3 regions of the Exiguobacterium sp. UBA7533 genome follow, and region 3 is predicted to be linked to each of the others. Evidence: riboswitches for the same ligand, from Rfam matches in the RefSeq annotation. Region 3 holds a riboswitch; each other region holds the start of a gene.
What was found. Region 3 has a riboswitch for thiamine pyrophosphate ahead of thiT (energy-coupled thiamine transporter ThiT). Riboswitches for the same ligand answer to the same signal wherever they lie in the genome.
Positions count from the first base shown of each region.

Region 1: linked by a shared signal. The riboswitch ahead of B2U10_RS10695 (thiamine phosphate synthase) and the one ahead of thiT (energy-coupled thiamine transporter ThiT) in region 3 are both predicted to bind thiamine pyrophosphate.
Region 2: linked by a shared signal. The riboswitch ahead of thiD (bifunctional hydroxymethylpyrimidine kinase/phosphomethylpyrimidine kinase) and the one ahead of thiT (energy-coupled thiamine transporter ThiT) in region 3 are both predicted to bind thiamine pyrophosphate.

Region 1 is NZ_DLMP01000005.1:594,990-598,222, forward strand. It holds gene B2U10_RS10680 (thiazole synthase) at 1-74, opposite strand, end outside; gene thiS (sulfur carrier protein ThiS) at 77-277, opposite strand; gene B2U10_RS10690 (FAD-dependent oxidoreductase) at 274-1,218, opposite strand; gene B2U10_RS10695 (thiamine phosphate synthase) at 1,215-1,808, opposite strand; TPP riboswitch at 1,891-1,993, opposite strand; gene nagZ (beta-N-acetylhexosaminidase) at 2,050-3,233, opposite strand, start outside.
Region 2 is NZ_DLMP01000011.1:118,588-121,820, forward strand. It holds gene thiM (hydroxyethylthiazole kinase) at 1-675, opposite strand, end outside; gene thiD (bifunctional hydroxymethylpyrimidine kinase/phosphomethylpyrimidine kinase) at 656-1,459, opposite strand; TPP riboswitch at 1,576-1,686, opposite strand; gene B2U10_RS12145 (murein hydrolase activator EnvC family protein) at 1,751-3,028, opposite strand; gene B2U10_RS12150 (murein hydrolase activator EnvC family protein) at 3,231-3,233, opposite strand, start outside.
Region 3 is NZ_DLMP01000001.1:147,488-150,720, reverse strand. It holds gene pknB (Stk1 family PASTA domain-containing Ser/Thr kinase) at 1-10, shown strand, start outside; gene rsgA (ribosome small subunit-dependent GTPase A) at 36-941, shown strand; gene rpe (ribulose-phosphate 3-epimerase) at 944-1,600, shown strand; TPP riboswitch at 1,623-1,732, shown strand; gene thiT (energy-coupled thiamine transporter ThiT) at 1,793-2,353, shown strand; gene B2U10_RS00775 (thiamine diphosphokinase) at 2,355-2,957, shown strand; gene B2U10_RS00770 (amino acid permease) at 3,012-3,233, opposite strand, start outside.

The DNA.
Region 1 (3,233 bases), on a different contig from region 3:
ACCGTAGCATCCGTATATTTCCCCGTTCCGAGTAATAACCGTGATTCGAATGTCTTTTCTCCAATTTTCAACATCTTTATCCTCCTCCTACGAAATGAACGATTTCGAATGTGTCATTGTTCCGAACGACCGTTTGATTGTAAGCTCCGCGGTCGATGATCTGTCGGTTCTGTTCGACGATGACAAGTTTTTCCCCTAAGCCAAGTTGCGTGAGCATGTCCTCAATCGTCTCAATCTGTTCAATGGTGTGGTAGTTGCCGTTAATCGTAATGTTCATCGAACTTCCTCCTTTAGGGTCAACCGTAATGTGTTTGCCAAAACTTCCGCTGTCGCCGGTGCGAGTAATATGCCATGCCGATGATGCCCCGTCCCTATAAAGATCCGCCGGGACGAATCAGCGACTCCGATATATGGCAAGCCGGACTCTGTTTGTGGTCGTACGCCTGACCAGACTTCTTCGATGACAGCATCACGGATCGGTGGATAGAGACGCTCTGCTGCTTGAAGCAGTGACGTGACTCCTGCGACACTAACACCGATCGTCTCGTCGTGCGGTAGTTCGGTCGCACCGATCAATATCCGTCCGTCCGCTTTCGGTACGAGGTAGACGGCGTCATCAAACAGGATCGAGCGTAATGGCTGACCTGCGAGACGGACTGCGAGACATTCCCCTTTGACACCATACGTCGCTATCGAAATACCCGCTGTATCGAGCAAGGCTTGGGACCCGCGTCCGGCAGCAATCGTCACCGTTCGTCCCGTCCACGTTCCCGTGTTCGACTCAACCCTAATGAAATCATTACTCTCCTCGATTCGCGTGACGTCCACCTGTTCTTCGATTGGTACCCCACGATTTCGTAAAGCATGCATCAATGCAGTCGTTAGTCGTCGCGGATCGATTTGACCGACCGATGGAAATAAGTATTCTTGCCCATTTTGTTTCAATAAAAATGGTTGTTCCCGGTAGCCACAATCGATCCCGGTCTCGCGCGTGAGGCGTCGCGCAAGTAACGGATACAGACGGCGACTTCGCGCGGCAAGCGTATGCAATTCTTCTCTCAGCTCGATGTCCGTCGCAAGCATCCCGGCAGCCGCCCGACTCGTCCCTTGTCCGCATGTTCCGCGATCAAGGACAAGAACGGATTCGTTCTGACAAGCGAGACTGTAAGCAAGCGTCAAACCGATGACTCCACCACCGATGATGATGTGATCCGTCATACCCGTACCCCCTGATAACGCTGAATGGCAGCATGCGGGTCCGCTTGACCGAGAATACCGGATAAGACGGCGATTCCGCTTGCACCGGTCGCTGCGATCTCAGGAATGTGATCAGGAGTGATCCCGCCGATTGCGATGACTGGTTTCGTCGTGAAAGTGACAACTTGCTTCAAGGCATCGATCCCTCGCGGTGGCACGTTTGGTTTCGACGCTGTCGGATAAATATGACCGTACAGCAGTCGGTCGGCTCCTTCCGCTTCCGCTGCAAGTGCTTCTGCCAGAGAGTGGACGGATTTCCCGATGATGAGATTCGGAAAGTGTCGCCGAACATCGCAGACACGTAAGGAACGTCGCGTCAATTGCACACCGATGCCAGCGACATGGGCGACGTCGACCCGGTCGTGAACGGTTAATTGATCAGACGAATACCCTTTTGCAAGGAGCGCGTCAATCAGATCTAACAATTCTGTTGCCGACAAATTTGGTTCTCGAAGATGAAGCTGGTCCGTATATGGTTGAAGCGATTGAAAGGTTTCCACTCCATCGCGTGGATTGATGGATCCCGTCGAAATCAGATGTAGACGCATCATGTTCTTCCTTTCCATACGAAAAAGGACCACTCCCGATGTTGAAGGGAGTGGTCCGAAAATGCGCTGAAGCGCTAAGGATATCTAAGGTTTCGAGCCACTTCCCTCCGCTAGTACGAACTAGATCAGGTTCAAAGGGTCCGGATACTTCCGTCTCAGTCTGCTGCGAGACTCCCCTAGTGTCTTTTCGTGTTTAATTGGCTTGCCCCATTAGTCTAGCATGAGTCGCTTTGCTTCGCTAGTCCTAGTTGAGCGCTTCCACTTGCTGAACAAGCTCCGATTTCGTCGGTCGCTGTTGCTTCTGGCTATCGGCATAGGTCTGCTTCAGCTTTAAGATCCGCATCACTTTAGCATCGAGCATCTCTGACGACAACGTTTTTTCTTTAACGGCTTGCATCACTTCGGTGTGGACCTTCGGATAGGCACCTGCTTCCGAAAACATCGCCATATCAGCTCCATTGACAAGTGCCTGGCGTGCCGCTTCCGCGAGACCATATCGTTTCGTGATCGCTCCCATGACAAGGTCATCCGTGATGATGACACCCTTGAATCCGAGTTGTTGACGCAAAAGGTCAGTCAAGATCGGCTTCGAGAGCGAAGATGGATTTTGATCGTCATACGCGGGATAGAGAATATGGGCGACCATCACCATCTCGGCGCCCTCTTGAATCGCTTCTTGGAACGGTAACAGTTCCGTTCGCTTCAGTTCTTCCTTTAATGCTGTCACTCTCGGCAAACCGACATGGGAATCGACACTCGTATTGCCGTGACCGGGAAAATGTTTGACGACCGGAATCGTTCCCGTCTCTTGCATCCCATGCATCAGGGCCGTACCGAGAGTCGCGACGGTCTTCGGATCAGCACTTAACGCACGGTCGCCGATGATTGGATTGTTCGGATTGCTATTGACGTCAAGGACCGGTGCGAAGTCCATGTTGAACCCATAAAATCGTGACAGGTGACCGAGCGTACGTCCGACATCTTCCATTTTTGCAGCATCTGCACCTTGCGCCATCCGTTGACTCGTCGGGAGACGTAATCGTTGATCCGGTACCCGGCTGACCCGTCCGCCCTCTTCATCAACCCCGACGAAAACATACGGTTTTTGGTTCGTTTCTTGAATGGCACGCGTGAACGTCAAGAGTTGATCTTCTGACGTAATATTCCCACCAAGCAGTAAGACCCCACCGATCGCATGCGTCTGCAACAATTTCCGGTCAGCTGCTGAAAGTTCCGTTCCAGCAACTCCGATATAGAGCAATTGATCGATCTTTTCTGACGTCGACATCGCTTCAAGTTGCTGCTTTAATCGTGCTTGTTGTTGTTCTTCCTTTGTCGGCTCAGGCTTTGATTTCTTCGCCTCCGTCGGTTGCTTCGTTGCTGGTTGTGATGGTTTCGTTGGTTCCGTCGTCTCCTGCGCACACCCTG
Region 2 (3,233 bases), on a different contig from region 3:
TTCTGATGCTGCCTGTCCTCCTGCTTTTCCCATGATAAATGTTCCGTGGACTGCTGCCTCAAACGCAGAATATCCTGCACCAAGAAAACTCGCAATCAAAGAAGCTGTCATACACCCCGTACCTGTGACGTCTCCGAGACGCGGCGTACCTACTTGTAGTTCCACTTCGCGCATGCCATCCGTGATGTAGTCGATTGGACCTGTGACGACAATGACGGACTTTTGTTTACGAGCGAATGCACGAATGATTTCTCGATCCATGATCTCATCACTAGCAGCATCGACTCCTTTTGTTCGTCCATTCTCCCCAAGCAATGTCTTGATTTCTGAAGCATTTCCTTTAACGACCGTACATCCGAGTCTACTCAATTCTTTTGAAAAGGACGTACGCAATGATGTAGCTCCCGCTCCAACTGGATCAAGGATGATCGGAACGTTCAAGCGTCTCGCTTCGCTTGCGGCGAGTCGTTGAGCTGCTTGCATGTCTGCATCAATTGTTCCAATGTTCAAGACAAGAGCTTGCGCAAGTCGAACCATCTCTTCCACTTCGCGAATATCCTCCGCCATGACTGGAGATGCGCCAACGGCGAGTGTGACATTGGCGCAATCATTGATCGTGACTGTGTTCGTCAAATGATGAATGAGTGGTTTGTGTTTAAGAATGGTCGTAAACATGTGTATCCCTCCAAAGTGAATGAAAATGATGTGTCGGTCCAATCCCTTGTCCGAGAGCAAATCCATGACGAATCGCCTCTGTAACATACTTCTTGGCCTGACGTACACTGTCCGGTAAAGCTTCTCCAAGTGCCATCCGTGCCGCAATCGCTGCAGATAAGGTACAGCCTGTTCCATGAGTATGTTGATTATCTAACCGATCTGATGTGAAACGGTATTCCTCTTGCCCGTCCCATAATAAATCCGTGGCAGCTCCCGGTAGATGTCCACCTTTTAGCAAGACGGCTCCAGTCTTCATAGCCAACTGATGCATCGCCAGTCGCATCTCCTCTAGATTAGTAACTGACTGCCCTGTTAAGCGCTCTGCTTCCGGTAAATTTGGTGTGACGAGTGTCGCAAGTGGCAGTAACTCCGCGATTAGTGCTTCCTCTGCCTCCGTCCGCAATAGGGCATGCCCGCCTTTTGCGACCATGACAGGGTCTAGTATGATCGGAACTGTCTGTTTGCGAAGATGTGTTGCAATGACGTGAATCGTTTGTGCATTCGAGACCATACCGATTTTGATAGCATCCACACGAATATCTGAAAAGATTGAAGCTAATTGGGCATCAACGATTTCCGATGATAACTCTTCTACTGCTTGAACGCCCAGTGTATTTTGAGCCGTTACCGCCGTCAAAACACTCATCCCATAAACGCCCAATGCCGAAAATGTCTTTAAATCTGCCTGAATTCCAGCTCCACCACCGGAGTCAGATCCCGCAATCGTCAATACATGTTTCATATTTTTCTCACCTTTCCATCGAGCAATGTAAGGGAGTTGTTACCGACAAAAAAAAGCGTCGACCGCTGTAAAAAAGCAGTCGACGCTATACGAAATCGTTATCCAACCATTTCGGTATTCGTTCGGCTCAACTTTCCTACGCTGGTATTATCCAGTTCAGGTAATAGGGTCGAAAACAGATTGGTTTTCCTCTCAGCCGGATTCCTCCAGCTCCCCTAGTTGCTCAAGTATTCATTTCGCCTTAACTGTAGCATAGCGGCAAGAAAAAAACGAGCCGAAGCTCGTTTTGAATTATAGGTATGCTAATGGATTAACTGCATTCAGAGGAGAAGAGGCACTGTACTGATAGCCTCCGACATGTAGTTCGAAATGCAAGTGTGGTCCTGTTGAATTCCCAGTACTACCAAGTGTTCCAACTTGCTGACCTTGAGAAACTGTTTGTCCTGCATGAACAGATAATGAACTCATATGAGCGTAGACTGTCGTATAGACTTTCCCGTCAAGGAAGTGAGAAATCATGACGTGATTTCCATAAGGCCCACCACCTGAAGCTGTAATGACCGTTCCAGCTGCTGCTGCGACGATTGGTGAGCCGACCGAACCACTGAAATCGACACCATTATGGAACGTATAGCCGTTCGCACCGCTTGCTGGTCCAAACCCTTGTGATACGCCACCAGAAGATGGACGAACGAATTTCCCACCGCTCGAAACAACGGGTGGGGCAACTGAAGTAGGTGATTCTGAACTCTTACCTGCTTGTTTTGCTGCTTGAGCATTCGCTTTAGCGGCTTTTTCAGCTGCTGCTTTCTCGGCTGCTGCTCTTTCAGCCGCTGCTTTAGCTGCTGCCTTCGCTGCCGCAATCGCACGTTCTTGAGCTTCAAGTGTGGCTTGTAGTTCTTTCGCGTCTAGAAGTTCTGTCGTAAACTTCGTCTTACCTTTTCGTAATTTTTTAAGCGTAGCACTGCGTTCTTTCATTTGAACTTTCAACGCTTTTTTTTGTTCGATTAATGTTTTCTTCTCTTCAACCTGCTCCGCCTTTTTTTCAACGAGCGCTTGTTTTGCTTCCGCTAGCTTTTGTTGGGTTGCGATGTAATCCGAAATCATTTTATCATCTTGCTCCGCGATTTTTTTCCCTGCCATGACACGACTAAATAAATCACCTAAATCCTTCGATCCAAAAATGACTTCTTCCCATTTGATTGAGTTTCCATCGTTTTCTTGGAAGACACGTAGACGATCACCGAGTAGTTCTTCTTGTTTTTTCAACATCTCTTCGTAGCGAACGATGTCTGCTTTTAATTCATCAATTCGCAAATTCAATTTCTCGATTTGTTTATTTTTTTCGGAAATCTGAAAAATCTTTTCGTTGATCGCTGCATCGATTCGATTGATTTGACGTTGTTCTTTCGAAATTTTCGACTCTTGTTTTTTAATTGCTTTTTCTAATTTACGTTGTTCTGCGGCATTTTCAGCCTTTTTTTCTTTGATCGTTGCTGCCGCAATTGGTTGTGTTCCTGTTATAAGTAATGCTCCTAAAACAATGGTAGAAATTAGTTTTTTTAGCATATATCGTTTTCCTCACTTATGTTTTTCATATTTTATTATAGTATTCAAGTTTCTCTCATATCTGAAATAGATTATAGCACCCTAATCGTTTCAAAAAAATTTCATTTACATTTCAAATGAAAACGTTTTTTTGTAATATAATCATTTATTTTTTGAAAATCGCAAAAAAAGAACCGCTGCATAAGCAACGATTCTTTACTGTTTA
Region 3 (3,233 bases):
CGCACAGTGACTGTGATGAAAAAGGAGTGCATAGGATGACGGAACAACGCATCGAAGAGAATCGAGAAGGAACGATCATACGCCTGCAGGGTGGCTTTTATGATGTCATGACACCAGAAGGAGAGGTCCGTTCACGGGCAAGAGGGAATTTCCGAAAACGCGGCATCAGTCCAGTCGTTGGAGACGAAGTCGTTCTTCATATCGAAAGTGAGACCGGGTATATTCTCGAAGTGAAGGAGCGGGACAACTTTTTAGTACGCCCGCCTGTCGCGAATATCGATCAAGCGTTGCTTGTCGTCTCGGCTGCAGAACCTGATTTTTCAGCGCACTTGCTCGATCGTTTCCTCGTCTTGATCGAAGCGAAGGAAATCCAACCCGTCATCCTGTTAACGAAGATGGACTTGCTTGATGATGTCAAAGGTCCTGCAGTTAGAGAGGCAATTGCCGCTTACCGGAAGATTGGTTATACGGTCATCGAGACATCAAGTGAGACATTGACAGGTGTTGAACAAGTCCGTCCGTTACTGGCCGGGAAAACGAGCGTTCTTGCCGGACAATCCGGTGTTGGGAAAAGTTCGCTCTTGAACGCACTTGAACCAACACTCGACTTAGAGACGAGTGCGATTTCGAAATCACTCGGACGTGGACGGCATACGACACGTCACGTCACGTTGATGCCACTTGCCGAAGGCTTGATTGCTGATACACCAGGTTTCTCGAACCTTGATTTTCCGTATGATATGGAAATCGAGGATGTACGGTGGAGTTTTCCTGAATTCGTGGCTGTACAGGACGAATGTAAGTATCGAGGATGTTTGCACTTGAATGAACCCGGATGTGCCGTCAAGGAAGCCGTCGAAGCACAAGAAATCATGTCCTCTCGTTATGAGAACTATGGTATGTTTATAGACGAAATCAAGAATCGAGCCCGGAGGTATTGAAGATGATTAAAATTGCACCATCTATCTTATCAGCAGATTTTGCGAATCTTGAGCGTGATGTCAAAGCAGTCGAGGCAGCAGGCGCGGACTATATCCATTTTGATGTCATGGACGGTCAGTTCGTACCGAATATCTCGTTTGGACTACCTGTGCTTAACAGCTTACGTCAAAAGACGGATATGATTCTCGATGTCCATTTGATGATCGACCAGCCAGAACGTTTCGTCGAGGATTTCGTCAAAGCAGGGGCGGACATCGTGACGTTCCACGTCGAAGCGACGAATCATGTCCATCGTGTCTTGCAACAAATCAAAGCAGCGGGCGCAAAGGCAGGAGTCGTCTTGAATCCCCATACGCCATTATCAACGATTGAACACGTCCTTGAGGATGTCGATATGGTCTTATTGATGACGGTCAATCCGGGCTTCGGTGGACAAGCCTTCATCGAGCGTGTCATGCCAAAACTCGCATCACTTGCGCAAATGAAAGCAGATCGCGGTCTGACATTTGAAATCGAGATTGACGGTGGCGTCAATCCGGAAACGGCAAAGCTTTGCATCGATAACGGTGCGAACGTTCTCGTCGCAGGATCAGCAATCTACAATGCACCAGATTATGCGGAAGCGATTACTAGCATTCGTCAAGGGGCTGCCGTATAATAAGAACGAGAAAACGAAATATGATGACCGCAAGGGGTGTCGCTTGAAAAGCGGCTGAGAGGAGTCTTTTAGACTTTAACCCTTCGAACCTGTTCCGTTCAAACGGACGTAGGGATGTGGCGCACGCAGGCAGTACGGCGTTCGTCGTACTGCCTTTTTGCGTCCTCTCGTACAATGAAGGAGGAAAATAGCATGAAACGGTTACAAATGATGATGGAAATTGCCATCTTCGCCAGTCTCGGAGTCGTCTTTGATTTACTGATTCCATTCAAAATGCCACAAGGTGGCTCGATCAGCTTAGCGATGTTACCGATCTTCGTCATGGCATTTCGCCACGGGGTCGTCGGAGGGGTCGTCACGGGAGCGCTTGTCGGTACGATTCAATTGATGTTCGCTCCACAAGTCTTGACGATCGTTCAACCGATGCTTGACTATACGATTGCGTATGGTGTCGTCGGATTAAGTGGTCTGTTCGCGCGTCAAGTCAGACTAGCCGCACGCAATGGACAAAAGAAAAGCTTGATGGCGTTCGTTCTCCTGGCGACGTTATTAGGCGCAGGACTCCGTTATATCTGTCATGTCATCAGTGGAATCGTCTTTTTTGCCGAGTATGCCGAAGGTCCAGTCGTACCGTATTCATTGATTTATAACGCGACATACATGGTACCGTCTTACGTTCTTTGTGGTGTCGTTGCGGGTCTTTTATTTACGACTGCGCCACGCTTACTCCGTTATTCGGCACGAGGCGTCTGAGATGCGGGCGATTCTCGTCTGTGCCGGTCCGCGAGAAGAAGCGCCGGATTTACGGACGTTTTGTCAGCCAGGTGATTTTATCGTCGGTGTCGACGGTGGTGTTCAGACGATTGAATCGTTTGGGCTGACATGCGACCTGACGATTGGTGATTTTGATTCGCTTGGTTATGTACCAGAAGGGGCAATCGTTCATCCGGCCGAGAAAGATGAAACGGATCTCGAACTGGCACTTCGTACAGTCTCAGAGAAGAAACAGTTTGAGGATACCTTCATTATCGGGGCGACAGGTGGGCGGCTCGACATGACCGTCCAAAATGTATATCTATTGAAGCGATACCCAGAGGCACGACTCGTGACGAAACGAGAAGAGGTACGATACTTGGCTGAGGGAACGTATGCAGTCGAAGCAGGGAGCTATCATTATCTTTCGTTCATTCCACTCGTACCATCGACTTTAAGCTTATCCGGAGTCAAATATCCACTTGATGCACATCCAGTACCGGTCGGAGGTTCCTTGACCGTCAGTAATGAATGGTGTGCGTCAGAAGCGAAGGTAGAGCTCCATCAAGGAGAACTATTGATGATGCGGACGCTTAAGGAATAGCACAATCATAGGAAAGAGGCCGTGGATGACTCCGCGGCCTCTTTTTAGATGAAATTATTCTTCGAGTTGAGAAGGGGCGACACGGATGTCGCTTTGAGCGGATAGATGTTTTCCTTTGACGAAGAGATGATAACTTCCCCACATGACAAGGAAGAAAGGAACACCGATGTATAGAGCGATTCGTTGATCCGCTTGAAACGCAAGACTGACGAGGACGACGACGTTAAGTGTCAACGAAATCAGTGGTAACACCGGATAGAGTGGTGTCTTGAATTT